2 linked regions of the Rhizobium sp. N324 genome follow. The protein of the gene in region 1 interacts with the protein of each later gene in a pairwise test. Links are inferred from orthologs where the notes say so. Each region holds a gene or a part of one and is shown in the gene's direction. Other genes may lie near its edges.

The links. Proteins that work in one complex are often made in the same cells at the same time.
Region 2: the proteins of ccmE (region 1) and AMK05_RS21305 interact in binary tests that used the Escherichia coli proteins (3 or more experiments, as listed by UniProt). The link is inferred for Rhizobium sp. N324 from one-to-one orthologs.

The regions. Positions count from the first base shown.
Region 1 is NZ_CP013630.1:1,416,794-1,423,897, forward strand. Bases 2,128-5,127 are described here. They hold ccmE (cytochrome c maturation protein CcmE), read left to right. Parts: upstream 2,128-3,393; coding sequence 3,394-3,861; downstream 3,862-5,127. Other genes in these bases: ccmI (c-type cytochrome biogenesis protein CcmI), read left to right, coding at 2,204-3,397; AMK05_RS06835 (heme lyase CcmF/NrfE family subunit), read left to right, coding at 3,858-5,127. Outside these bases: AMK05_RS06810 (response regulator transcription factor), read left to right, coding at 1-176; AMK05_RS06815 (sensor histidine kinase), read left to right, coding at 166-1,569; AMK05_RS06820 (hypothetical protein), read left to right, coding at 1,688-2,113; more of AMK05_RS06835, read left to right, coding at 5,128-5,855; AMK05_RS06840 (cytochrome c-type biogenesis protein), read left to right, coding at 5,852-6,307; AMK05_RS06845 (Do family serine endopeptidase), read left to right, coding at 6,484-7,104. UniProt on the Escherichia coli protein: Heme chaperone required for the biogenesis of c-type cytochromes. Transiently binds heme delivered by CcmC and transfers the heme to apo-cytochromes in a process facilitated by CcmF and CcmH.
Region 2 is NZ_CP013630.1:4,419,043-4,426,073, forward strand. Bases 2,578-5,504 are described here. They hold AMK05_RS21305 (heme ABC transporter permease), read left to right. Parts: upstream 2,578-3,620; coding sequence 3,621-4,388; downstream 4,389-5,504. Other genes in these bases: ccmA (heme ABC exporter ATP-binding protein CcmA), read left to right, coding at 2,578-2,648; ccmB (heme exporter protein CcmB), read left to right, coding at 2,914-3,573; ccmD (heme exporter protein CcmD), read left to right, coding at 4,385-4,552; AMK05_RS21315 (DsbE family thiol:disulfide interchange protein), read left to right, coding at 4,549-5,157; AMK05_RS21320 (DUF2585 domain-containing protein), read right to left, coding at 5,348-5,504. In the rest of the region: aconitate hydratase AcnA, read right to left, coding at 1-1,750; more of ccmA, read left to right, coding at 2,013-2,577; more of AMK05_RS21320, read right to left, coding at 5,505-5,935; AMK05_RS21325 (septation protein A), read right to left, coding at 5,932-6,606; signal recognition particle-docking protein FtsY, read right to left, coding at 6,685-7,031. UniProt on the Escherichia coli protein: Required for the export of heme to the periplasm for the biogenesis of c-type cytochromes.

The DNA.
Region 1 (7,104 bases):
GTGAGGTCGTCTCGCGCACCGAGCTGGTCGAGCACATGTACGACCAGGATTTTGACCGCGATTCCAACACGATCGAGGTCTTTGTCGGCCGTTTGCGCAAGAAGATGGGCGTCGATCTGATCGAAACGGTGCGCGGTCTCGGTTACCGCATCCAAGCGCCGAAACATGCGAATTAAGTCGCTCACCGCACGTGTTTTGCTGCTGACCACGGTCTGGTCGACGGTGGCGCTCGTGGTGATCGGCCTCTTGATCTCCACCCTTTACCGCAAGAGCGCCGAGCGTGGTTTCCAGGATCTGTTGCGGGCGCAGCTCTATAACGTCATCAACTCGGTGACGATAGGCGATCAGGGCGCGCTCAGCGGCAGTCCGCAGCTCGGCGACCTGCGCTTTGCCCAGCCGAAGACCGGCTGGTACTGGGTGGTGGAGCCGCTCGGCACCTATACGACGGCGCCGCTGGTGTCGCCCTCGCTCGGCTCGGCGCTCATTCCGGTGCCTTCGGTCGTCGAGGCGCCCTTCGACAAGAATTACGAACGCTACTACCAGGTGACGGATGCCTCCGGAAACCGCGTGCAGGTGGCCGAAACCGAAGTGGTGCTCGATACCGATGGGCGCGCGGCGCGGGTCCGCGTCACCGGCAATGTCGATGTCGTCGAGGACGACGTGCGCACCTTTTCCCACAGCCTCTATCTGGCGCTCGCCGGCTTCGGCGTCGGCAGCCTGATCGTCAATGCGCTGGCGATTCTCTACGGCCTGAAGCCGCTCGACAAGGCGCGCGCCGCCTTGGAGCGCATCCGCGCCGGCGAGAGCGAGCAGCTGAAAGGCGATTTCCCGCGGGAGATTCTGCCGCTCGCCAATGAGGTCAACGCGCTGATCGACAGCAACCGCCGCATCGTCGAGCGGGCCCGCATGCAGGTCGGCAATCTCGCCCATTCGCTGAAGACGCCGATCGCCGTTCTCCTTAATGAGGCGCGCGTGCTCGAAAAATCCCATGGCGAACTGGTGCGCAGCCAGGCGGAATCGATGCAGGGCCAGGTACAATCTTATCTCAACAGGGCGCGCATCGCCGCGCAGCGCGAATCCGTGCTCGCCCGCACCGATGCCGAGCCGGCGCTGGAGCGGCTGGTGCGCGTCATGCGCCGGCTGAACGTCGATACCGAATTCGATCTCGTCGTCTCGCCGCCGCATCTGGCCGTCGCCATGGAGCAGCAGGATCTCGAGGAGACCGTCGGCAATCTCCTGGAGAATGCGGCCCGTTTTGCCAAGAGCAAGGTCCGGCTTTCCGCCGTCGAGGCCGGCGACGACGTCAGGGGGGCTGAGGCGAGCGCGCGCCGCCACTGGGTGGAGCTCGCCGTCGAGGATGACGGGCCGGGCCTGGAGCCCGACCAGATCCGCGAGGCGCTGAAGCGCGGCCGCAGGCTCGACGAAAGCAAGCCCGGAACCGGGCTTGGCCTGTCGATCGTCACCGAGATTTCCGGTGAGTATCAGGGGCGGCTCGAGCTCTCCCGCGGCGAATGGGGCGGGCTCAAGGCGAAGCTTATCCTGCCGGGCATCACAAAGGATGTTGCATGAGCAACTGCTTGATGTCACAAAGATACTGGCAAGCGTATAGCATGCTTTGCCTTAATGCTGACACGGGGACGCTGCACTTCGATCGGCTGAATTTGACCCCTGATCGTGGTTCGACGCAATGATTTTACGCTCGCAAGGCATGATCGCTTCCGCTCTTCTCGTCGCCGTCGCGCTCTCCGGCTGCACGACGACGAAAGGTGCCGCTTCACGCGGCATTTTTTCGAGCAAGCCCTCGGCCTCGGCCGCCTTCCTCACCGCGTTGCAGGGCGGCCTTGCCGGCCGCAGCGGCGTGACGCTGAACGATAGCGACAAGCAGCGGGCGCTGGAGGCGGAATATCGGGCGTTGGAAGGTGCGGCCGTCGGCCAGCCGGTGCTGTGGACCGGCAACGACGTCACCGGCAAGGTGGTTGCCGCCGCACCCTATCAGGTTGGCTCGCAGAACTGCCGGCAATATACCCATACGCTGACCGTCGACGGCAAGGACACCGTGGTGCGGGGCGCTGCCTGCCGCAACGAGGATGGCAGCTGGTCGCCGCTCGGCTAAATCAGGTGAATTGCGGCTTATAGCCTCAAATCTTCGTCATTCCGGCTTTGGCAGTTGGAATGGCGACGCGCTTCACGTATTTGGGCCGATATGCTGTTCTGGATTCTCGTTGCCGTTCTGACGGCAGTCGTCGCTGCCATCCTGCTCTACCCCCTTCTGCGCGGTGCGAAGGCGGCGGAAAACCTCCGTGCGGGTGAGGCGGCGGTCTATCGCGACCAGCTGCGCGAACTTGACCGCGATCTCAACGGCGGGCTTATCACGCCTGAAGAAGCCGACTATGCCAGGGCCGAAATCGGCCGTCGGCTGATCGCCGTTTCCGCCGGCGAGCCGGAAGAGGCGCCGAAGCCCGCGCGGCATCACCGTTTCACCGAGGCCTTCGTGCTGCTCGTGCTGCCGCTTCTCGGGCTCTGTCTTTATCTGACGACGGGCCGGCCGGACTTGCCCGCGCAGCCGCTGGAAGCGCGGCTGGAAAATCCCGGCAACGATGTGGCGGTGCTGATCGCCAAGGCGGAACGGCACCTGGCGCAAAGCCCCGATGACGGTAAGGGCTGGGACGTGCTGGCGCCGATCTATCTCCGCACCATGCGGGTGAACGATGCGCAACTGGCCTACCGCAACGCCATCCGGCTGCTCGGCCCAAGCCCGGCCCGGCTCGACGGCCTTGCCGAGACGCTGATGGCCGTCTCCGACGGTGTGGTGACCGAGGAGACGCGTCAGGTGCTGGAACAGTCGCTGACGCTGGAACCGGACAATCCGCGCGCCCGCTTCTACGTCGCCCTCAGCATGGAGCAGGCGGGACAGTCCGATGAGGCACGCAAGGCCTTCGAGGCGTTGGCGAAACAATCGCCGGCCGATGCGCCCTGGCTGCCGCTGGTCAATGAGCATATCGCCATGAATGGCGGCGCGCCGGCCGGTGCGGCTGCCCCGGGCGCCGGTGCGGCTGCCTCGGGCGCCAATCAGGCTGCCCCGGGCGCCAATCAGGCTGCCCCCGGCAATCCCACGCAGCAGGATGTCGCGGCGGCCGAAAACATGAGCGCCGGCGACCGGCAGCAGATGATCCGCGGCATGGTTGAAAGCCTCGATGCCAAGCTTAGCGCAGAACCGAACAATTTCGAGGGATGGGTGCGGCTCGTCCGCTCTTACGCCGTCTTGAACGACAAGGATCGTGCCGCCGCTGCGCTGAAGCGCGGGCTTGCAGCCTTTCCGCCGCCCGGCGAACAGGGCAGGCAATTGCTGGCGATGGCCAAGGAACTCGGCATATCAACGGAAGGATTGGCTGAATGACCCGCAAGCAGAAGCGCCTGGCGGTGATATCAGGTGGCATGGGCTTCATTGCCGCCGCCGTGCTGCTGGTCATGTTCGCCTTCAGCCAGTCGGTCGCCTATTTCTACATGCCAGCCGATCTGGCCAAGACGCCGGTGGCGCCGGAAACCCGCATCCGGCTCGGCGGCCTCGTCGGCGAAGGCAGCGTCGTGCGCGGCGCCGGCTCGACCGTGGAATTTTCCGTCACCGACGGCAGTGCCAATGCCGTGAAAGTCCAATATACCGGGATCCTCCCCGATCTCTTCCGCGAAGGGCAGGGGGTCGTCACCGAAGGCATGTTTGCGCCGGGCACCAACATCTTTACCGCCGATACCGTGCTCGCCAAGCATGACGAGACCTATATGCCGAAAGACGTGGCCGACAGGCTGAAGCAGCAGGGGCTGTGGAAAGAGGGGCAAGGCGAGGAGGCGAAGGCGACGCAATGATCATCGAGATCGGCCATTACGCGCTGGTGCTGGCGCTGGCAACGGCGCTCATCCTTTCGATCGTGCCGGTCATCGGCGCCCGCCGCCATGACCGGGCGATGATGGATGTGGCGACCGTCGGTTCGCTGGCGATGTTTGCGCTTGTCGCCTTCTCCTTCGGCGTCTTGACCTATGCCCATGTCGTCTCCGACTTCTCGGTCGAGAACGTCTGGGAGAATTCGCATTCGCTGGTGCCGCTGATCTACAAATATTCCGGCGTCTGGGGCAATCACGAGGGATCGATGATGCTCTGGCTGCTGATCCTGACGCTGTTCAGCGCCCTGGTCGCCGTCTTCGGCCGCAACCTGCCGGAGACGCTGAAGGCCAATGTGCTTTCCGTGCAGGCCTGGATTTCGGTTGCCTTCACCCTGTTCATCCTGCTGACCTCCAATCCCTTCCTGCGGCTCGATCCGGCGCCGGCCGAGGGCCGCGATCTCAATCCGGTCCTGCAGGATATCGGTCTGGCGATCCACCCGCCGCTGCTCTATCTCGGTTATGTCGGCTTCTCCGTCTGCTTCTCCTTTGCCGTCGCCGCACTCCTCGAAGGCCGCATCGACGCCGCCTGGGCCCGCTGGGTGCGGCCCTGGACGCTCGCCGCCTGGACCTTCCTGACGCTTGGCATCGCCATGGGCTCCTACTGGGCCTATTACGAACTCGGCTGGGGCGGCTGGTGGTTCTGGGATCCGGTTGAGAACGCCTCCTTCATGCCCTGGCTTGCCGGCACCGCGCTGCTGCATTCGGCCCTCGTCATGGAAAAGCGCGAGGCGCTGAAGATCTGGACGGTGCTGCTGGCCATCCTCACCTTCTCGCTGTCGCTGATGGGCACCTTCCTGGTGCGCTCCGGCGTGCTGACCTCGGTGCATGCCTTTGCCAGCGATCCCTCCCGCGGTGTTTTCATTCTCTGCATCCTGCTGATCTTCATCGGCGGGGCGCTGTCGCTGTTTGCCTTCCGCGCCCCGAAGCTTTCGGCCGGCGGGCCGTTTGCCCCGATTTCGCGCGAGGGCGCGCTCGTCGTCAACAATCTGATCCTGACGGTCGCCTGCGGCACGGTGCTGACCGGCACGCTCTATCCGCTGCTGCTGGAGACGCTGACCGGCGACAAGATCTCCGTCGGGCCGCCCTTCTTCAACCTGACCTTCGGCCTGTTGATGGCGCCGCTGATCGTCATCGTGCCCTTCGGACCGCTGCTGGCCTGGAAACGCGGCGATCTGCTCGGCGTTTTGCAACGGCTCTATCTGGTCGCCGGTCTCGCCTTCCTTGCTGCGGTGATCTTCTTCTATCTCCAGCATGGCGGGCCGGTGCTTTCCGTGCTGGGGCTGGCGGCCGGGCTGTTCCTGGTCTTCGGCGCCATCGCCGATCTCTGGTATCGCGCCGGCATCGGCAAGGTTACGGGCAACCTCGCCTGGCGCCGTCTGACCGGCCTGCCGCGGTCGGCCTTCGGCACCGCGCTTGCCCATGCCGGGCTCGGCATCAGCGTGCTCGGCATCGTCGCGGTGACGACGTTCCAGACCGAGCATGTCATCGAGATGAAGCCCGGCGAGACCACTGACGCCGGCGGCTACAGCCTGCATTTCGACGGCATGCAGCCGGCGAGCGGGCCGAACTACACCGAGGAGCGCGGCCACTTCACCATTCGTCGCGCCGGTGTCGCGGTCGCCGATACCTGGTCGGCCAAACGCCTCTACACCGCCCGCCAGATGCCGACGACGGAGGCCGGCATCCTGACCTTCGGCCTCAGCCAGCTCTACGTCTCATTGGGTGACGCCACCAAGGACGGTGGCATCGTCGTGCGCATCTGGTGGAAGCCGTTCATCCTCTGCATCTGGGGCGGAGCGCTTGTCATGGCCTTCGGCGGCTTCGTCTCCCTCACCGACCGCCGCCTGCGCGTCGGCGCGCCACGGAGGAAGGCGAAGGCGGCAAAGCCGGCAGAGCCTGCCATGGAGCCGGCGGAATGATGCGGCGTCTCCTCCTGGCTTTCGTCTTGATGCTGTTGGCCGCGCCGGCCTTCGCCGTCAACCCGGACGAGGTGCTCGCCGACCCGGCACTGGAAGCGCGCGCTCGCGCCCTTTCGGCGGAACTGCGCTGCATGGTCTGCCAGAACCAGTCGATCGACGATTCCAATGCCGATCTCGCCAAGGATCTGCGCCTGCTGGTGCGCGAGCGCATCACCGACGGTGACAGCGACGAGGCGGTGCTGAACTATATCGTCTCGCGCTACGGCGAATTCGTGCTGCTGAAGCCGCGGTTCAGCATGAAGACGGGCCTGCTGTGGGGCGCCCCGGCGCTGCTGGTGCTCGCCGGCGGCCTGTCGCTGCTCGTCTTTGCCCGCAGGCGCTCAGGCAAGCCGACGGGAAGTAAATTGACCGCGGATGAGCAGTCGAAGTTGAACGATCTTCTGAAAAAGTAGGCGGTCCATCGGCGGCAATCGTCGGCTCCGGCGGATTGGCCGAAGCAAACATTTCAACATTACCAATTTTTCATTGGCCGGACAGTTCGCAGTAAGGTGCGCCATCCTATATCTTGATGCATCGACTGATCCGGCGCTGCCGGGCTGAAGATTTAAGAACAAGAGAAGGTGCTCCAATGCTCAAGAATTTCAACGGACGTCCGTCCCTCGCCACCGTGCTCAAGGCTTCTACCGTTGCCGGTATCGCGGCCGCTGTGCTCGCAACCGGCGTTCCGCTCGAAATCACCCGGTCCTATGCCGAAGCAGTCAAGGTTCAAGCACCTGCTGTCCCGAGCTTTGCCAATGTTGTCGATGCCGTTTCGCCGGCCGTCGTTTCCGTTCGCGTCGAAAATCGCGTCAATCCCGTCTCCGACAATGACGGCCTGTCCTTCGATTTCAACGGCCGCGGTTTTGACGATCTTCCCGACGATCACCCGCTGAAGCGCTTCTTCAAGCAGTTCGGCGGTCAGGAGCCGAATGATCAGCAGGGCCATCAGCGGCGCTTTGGCCAGAACGGCCCCGGCGGCCCGAACGGCCCCGGCGGTAAGGGCCGTCTGCGTCCGGTTGCTCAAGGCTCGGGCTTCTTCATCTCCGAGGACGGCTACATCGTCACCAACAACCACGTCGTGTCCGATGGCCAGGCCTTCGTCGCCGTCATGAATGACGGCACCGAACTCGATGCCAAGCTGATCGGCAGGGATCCGCGCACCGACCTCGCCGTGCTGAAGGTCGACGGCAAGGGCAAGAAGTTCACCTAC
Region 2 (7,031 bases), 3.0 Mb from region 1 along the record:
CCGGATTGCCGTTCTGGTCCTCGCCGATCGGCTCCTTGGTCAGATCCTTCTGAACCGTGCCGGCGAGCGCATAGGCGACGACGAGCGGCGGCGAAGCCAGGTAATTCGCCTGCACGTCGGGCGAAATGCGGCCTTCGAAGTTACGGTTGCCGGAGAGCACGCCGGATACGATCAGGCCCTTGTCGTTGATCGTCTTTGAGATCGGCGCCGGCAGCGGGCCGGAATTGCCGATGCAGGTGGTGCAGCCGAAGCCGACCAGATTGAAGCCGAGCTTGTCGAGATCGGCCTGCAGGCCCGACTTGGCGAGATATTCGCCGACGACCTGCGATCCCGGCGCCAGCGAGGTCTTGACCCACGGCTTGGTCTTCAGCCCCTTGGCAACAGCGTTGCGGGCAAGAAGGCCGGCAGCGATCAGCACCGACGGGTTGGAGGTGTTGGTGCAGGAGGTGATGGCGGCGATCGCCACGTCGCCATGGCCGAGATCGAAATCCGTTCCTTCGACCGCATAGCGATTGTTGAGCTGGCCGGGCTTCTTGTAGTCGGCATCCATCGAGCCGGCGAAACCGGAAGCGATGTTTTCGAGCGCGATGCGGCCTTCCGGGCGCTTCGGGCCGGCCATCGACGGCACGACGTCGCCGAGATCGAGTTCCAGCGTATCGGTGAAGACGAGGTCGGAACCGTCGCCGTCACGCCACATGCCCTGGGCCTTCGAATAGGCTTCGACCAGCGCGATCCGGTCATGCGTGCGGCCGGACATGGTGAGATAGTTGATGGTTTCGCCGTCGACCGGGAAGAAGCCGCAGGTGGCGCCGTATTCCGGACCCATGTTGCCGATCGTCGCGCGGTCGGCGAGCGGCATGTTGTCCATGCCCGGGCCGAAGAATTCGACGAACTTCGACACGACGCCCTTCTTGCGCAGCATCTGCACGACGGTCAGAACGAGGTCGGTCGCGGTGACGCCTTCCTTGAGCTTGCCGGTCAGCTTGAAGCCGATGACTTCAGGCAGCAGCATCGAGACCGGCTGGCCGAGCATCGCCGCTTCAGCTTCGATACCGCCCACGCCCCAGCCGAGAACGCCGAGACCGTTGATCATCGTCGTGTGGCTGTCGGTGCCGACGCAAGTATCCGGATAAGCGATCGTCTCGCCGTCCTCTTCCTTGGTCCAGACGGTCTGGCCGAGATATTCGAGGTTGACCTGGTGACAGATGCCGGTGCCGGGAGGCACGACGCGGAAATTCTTGAATGCCTGCTGGCCCCACTTCAGGAAGCGGTAGCGCTCGCCGTTGCGCTGATATTCCAGCTCGACGTTCTTGGCGAAAGCCTGCGGCGTGCCGAATTCATCGACGATGACGGAGTGGTCGATGACGAGGTCGACGGGAACCAGCGGGTTGATCTTCTCGGGATCTCCGCCGAGCGACACCATCGCGTCGCGCATCGCGGCAAGATCGACGACGGCCGGAACGCCGGTGAAGTCCTGCATCAGCACGCGCGCCGGGCGATAGGCGATCTCGTTTTCGACCGCACCCTTGTTGTTCAGCCATTCGGCAACGGCCAGGATGTGCTCCTTGGTGACCGACTGGCCGTCTTCGAAGCGCAGCAGGTTTTCGAGCAGCACCTTCATCGAATAGGGAAGCTTCGAGACGCCGGGCAGACCGTTTGCCTCAGCCTTGGGCAGGCTGTAATAGACATAATCCTTTCCACCAACGGAAAGCGTGGAACGACAATTGAAACTGTCAAGAGATTTAGACACGAGAGACCCCGTTTCTGATAGCCAACACAGTCGTGCGAACGCCTATGCACTTAATGCACATCAGGATGCGGGTACGGCCATTTCCGCTGTCCGCACGTGGAACGGACGCTCCAAGTTCGGCGCAAGGATGAAATTCACGCCGACCGCTGGCGTGGTTGCCGGTCTTATAGATAATTTCCTAAAAACTTGCCATACCCGAGCACGGTCAAAATCGGAGATTTTTTGACCCCTCCGGAAGCCGAAACCAAGAAAGAGCCGATGCATGCATCTCACCGCCGAAAATCTGGCCGCAAGGCGCGGTGAGGATCTGATTTTCGTTAACATTTCCTTTCACTTGGCGTCCGGCGAGGCGCTCATTCTGACCGGCAGAAATGGATCGGGAAAGTCCACTTTACTGCGCGTCGTCGCCGGCCTCCTGAGACCGGAGAAGGGCACTGTCATCTTCCGCGACGGAGAGGGCCGGGAAGACAGGCATCCCGGCGAGGCCAGCCACTACCTTGGCCATCGGAATGCAATGAAGAATGAACTTACGGTTGCAGAGAACCTCGATTTCTGGCGTAGCTTTCTCGGAAATACAGGCTTCTCCGTCGAGGATGCGGCTAACGCCGTCGGCCTGTCGGGGATAACCCATCTTCCCTTCGGTTACCTCTCCGCCGGCCAGCAGCGCCGGATAGCTTTCGCCAAATTGCTCGTCGCCCACCGCCCCGTCTGGATCCTCGACGAACCCACGGCGGCACTCGATGCCAGCGCCGACCGGCTGTTCGCCAGCTTGATCGAAGCGCATCTGGCCGAAGGCGGCATCGTGCTGGCGGCGACGCACCAGCCGCTGGGATTGAAGAATGCGCAGGAGTTGAAGATGACGGGTTTTGCCGGTGTGGATGCGGGGGTATGGGGATGATGGTTTGCGGTTGTTTGCAAGGACATGACGTGAAAACCCCACCCCAACCCCTCCCCACAAGGGGGAGGGGCTACCGTGCGGCGCTGCCTCATACTAACCGCATCGTCGCAATCTGCAGAACGGCAACAACGTACACCCCGCTTGCGTTTGGCCGTCGTCGGAGACCGCAGCTTAGCCCCTCCCCCTTGTGGGGAGGGGTTGGGGAGGGGTTTTCCTCTACCGCTTGGAACAGGTTTTCCTCACCCATCAGGGAAAAGCACCCCGAATGACCGCCCTCTTCCTCCGCGATCTCAAACTCTCGATCCGCGCCGGCGGCGGTGCGCTGATCGGGGTGCTGTTCTTCCTCACGATCGTCGCCGTTATTCCCTTCGGCGTCGGTCCCGATCTCAAACTTCTCTCCCGCATCGGCCCCGCCATCGTTTGGATCGGCGCGCTGCTTGCCGCCCTCCTCGGCCTCGACCGCCTGTTCCAGGCCGAGCGCGACGACGGATCGCTCGACCTGATGCTCATGCAGGACACGCCGCTTGTCCTGACCGTGCTGGTCAAATGCTTCGCCCACTGGACGGCGACCAGCCTGCCGCTGGTGATTGCCTCGCCGTTGCTCGGCCTGTTCATGAACATGGACGAGACGGCGATTGCTGCCACTATGCTGACGCTGCTCGTCGGCTCGCCAGCCATCACCTTCATTGGCGCCGTCGGCGCCGCCGTCGCCGTCGCCCTGCCCCGCGGCGGCCTGCTGGTCTCGATCCTGGTGTTGCCGCTGACCATACCGGTGCTGATCTTCGGCGTCAGCGCCACCTATGCCGCCGTCGAGGATCCCGCTCCGTTCCTGCCACCCTTCCTCATCCTCATCGCGCTGACCCTGTTCTTCGCGGTCATCGGTCCGGCCGCTGCCGCCGTTGCACTGCGAAACACGACGGATTGATTGGCATTCGATTGCGGGAAAAGCCGGATCAAGATAAGGAAGCGGACATGAGCGAAACGAGCCTTGCCATCAGCAAATTCAGCGACCTCGCCAACCCGACGCGGTTCCTGGCGCTGGCGGCGCGCATCATTCCGTGGCTGGCCGGCATTACCGCCCTCTGTTTTGCGGTCGGCCTCTATCTCAGCTTCTCCACGGAAGGCGATTACCAGCAGGGCGAGACCGTGCGCATCATGTATATCCATGTGCCCTCGGCCTGGCTGTCGATGATGTGCTATACGATCATGAGCTGCTCTGCGATCGGCACGCTGGTCTGGCGCCATCCGCTGGCCGACGTCTCCGCCAAGGCCGCGGCCCCGCTCGGCGCCGCCTTCACCCTGCTCGCCCTCGTCACCGGCTCGCTCTGGGGCAAGCCGATGTGGGGCACCTGGTGGGTGTGGGATGCGCGGCTGACCTCCGTTTTCGTTCTCTTCCTGATGTATCTCGGTCTGATCGCGCTCAGCCGTGCTATCGACGATCCGTCGAAGGCCGCGCGCGTTTCCGCCGTGCTCATCCTCGTCGGCTTCGTCAATATCCCGATCATCAAATTCTCGGTCGAGTGGTGGAACACGCTGCATCAGTCGGCAAGCGTGATGCGCCTTGATGGCCCGGCGATCGATCCGGAATTCCTGCGGCCGCTCTTCGTCATGGCGATCGCCTTCACCCTGCTCTTCTTCACGCTGCATATCATGGCGATGAGGAACGAGATCTGGCGCCGCCGCATCGCCGCCCAGCGCCGTCTCGCCGCCCGTATGGCCAGCCGCGAGGAACAGATTTGACGCACACCTTCTACGTCTACGCATCCTATGGCTTTGCCGCTCTCGTGACGATCGCTGTCACGCTCTGGACCTGGGCCGACGGCCAGGCGCGTCGCCGTGAGCTCGCAGCCTTGGAAGCCGCCGGCATCCGCCGCCGCTCGGCGCGTGCAAAGGACGGCGAATGAGCGAAGCGCCTGAAACCACGACCGCCACATCGCGCGGACTTGGCCGTTATGCGCTGGCGCTTCTGCCGCTGATCGTCTTCGGCGGCATTGCGGCGACGGCGGCAAAGATGCTCTACGACCAGGATTTCCACGGCAAGAACATCACCGAAATCCCCTCCGCCCTGATCGGCACCAAGGCACCGGCACTGAACCTGCCGCCGCTCGACGGCGCCAATCTGCCGGCGCTGACCGATGCGGCCATCAAGGGCAAGCTGACCCTCGTCAACGTCTTCGCCTCCTGGTGCGTGCCCTGCCGCGCCGAACATCCCGTGTTGAAGGAACTGGCGAAAGACGGACGGCTGAACATCGTCGCCATCAATTACAAGGACCAGAACGACAACGCCCTGCGTTTCCTCGGCGAACTCGGCAATCCTTATCAGGCGATCGGCATCGACCCGAACGGCAAGGCGGCGATCGACTGGGGCGTCTACGGCATTCCGGAAAGCTACCTCGTCAGCCCCGACGGCACGATCCTCTACAAACGCGTCGGCCCCTTCGACGATATCAGCCTGAAGGAAGGGCTGTTTCCGGCGATGGAAAAGGCGCTGGAGAAGCCGGGTTCGTAAGTTTCATCTCGGGTGAAGACCCCTCCCCAACCCCTCCCCACAAGGGGGAGGGACTTATATGACGCGCTGTATGGCGCCAAGCAGCAGCCTTTCCGCGGATGAAACGGTGAAGTGGAATAAGACGGGCGCCGCACTCAAGCCCCTCCCACCTGTGGGGAGGGGTTGGGGAGGGGTTTTCTTCTGACCTGGCCTAAACCCCGCCCTGCCAGACCTTGATCGCCTCCACCGGCCAGATCAGCATCACCACATTGAGCGTCAGATTATCGCGGATCACATAGCCGGTGAAAATCTCGAAGAAGAGGGCGATCGCCACCGTCAGCGCCACCGGCGCGCGCGATGCGAAGAAGAAGCCGATGCACATGAACACGGTGTCCATTGCCGAATTCAGGATGCTGTCGCCGTAATAGTCGAGTGCGATCGTCGCCGTGCGGTAGCGGTCGATGATCAGCGGTGAATTTTCCAGCAGCTCCCAGCCGGATTCGATGACGAGCGCCAGCAGCAGCTTTGCCGCCAGCGGCTTGCGGCGCAGGACGAGATGGCCGAGCCCGTAGAACAGGAAGCCGTGGATGATATGCGACGGCGTGTACCAGTCCGACAGATGCTGCGAATTGCCGCTGGTGTTGACCCCGCCCTCCCATAGCTTGACATAACCGCAGGCGCAGATCGGCACGCGGCCCATCATATATTCGGCAACGATCTGGGCGACCAGCACTGCTAGGCAGGCGACGAACCAGAAACTTTGGTGTCCGACACGATATTCGGCCTCTGTAGCGCTCACTTTTCGCCATCCGTTTCCACATTGATGCTATGCTTCAGAATGAGCGGCATCTGTGACATGGTGAAAATGAGGGTGATCGGAATATTGCCCCACACCTTGAAGACCACCCAAGCATTGTCTGCTGCTTTCATATCAGGCTGATAGTACCAGTTAAAACCACGCCAGACGACCTCGTTAAGGACCGCGCAGAATAGAAAGAAAATGCCCCAGCGAATGGTAAGCTTACGCCAGCCCTCAGCATCGAGTTCGAAGGCGGTGTTGAACACGTAGCCGAGCAGCGATTTCCCAAAGACAAGTCCCCCGAGCAACACAACGCCAAAGAGCCCGTTGATGATCGTGGGCTTCATCTTGATGAAGGTTTCGTTCTGCAGGTAGATTGCCAGCGCGCCGACGATAACCACCACCAGACCGGAGACGAAAGGCATCACCGGTAAGTGCCCAAGCACAATCTTCGAAACGACAAGCGAGACGATCGTCGCTGTCATAAAGAGCGCAGTAGCAATGAAAAGCGGCCCTCCGAGCGCAACCAGGGCCGGAAACTTTCCCGCCAGCCACTCAGCACGCAGGTTGGCAAAGAAGAAGATCAGCAGCGGCCCGAGTTCCAGCGCCAGCTTCAGCAGCGGATGATGCCGGTCGGCCGGGGTCGGGGTGATATCGCTTTCGGTGCTCATGCGTTCGTCAAACCTGCTATTCCTGACAATCTGGTTGCCGGCCGTGCCTTGCAGGCTCTCGGCGGCATATCTGTGGCATCATTGCGGAAGTCCGGCAATGGCATGGGCGAAATCCTCGGCTTCGAATGGCTCCAGATCGTCGACGCCCTCGCCGATCCCGATGAAATAGACCGGCAGCTTGTGCTTGGCGGAGATAGCGACGAGGATGCCGCCGCGTGCCGTGCCGTCGAGCTTGGTCATGATCAGCCCGTTGACGCCGGCGACGTTGCGGAAGATCTCGACTTGGCTTAGCGCATTCTGTCCCGTCGTCGCGTCGAGCGTCTGCAGCACGGTGTGCGGCGCATCGGGATCGAGCTTGCCGAGCACGCGCACAATCTTCTCGAGCTCGGCCATCAGCTCGGCCTTGTTCTGCAGGCGGCCGGCGG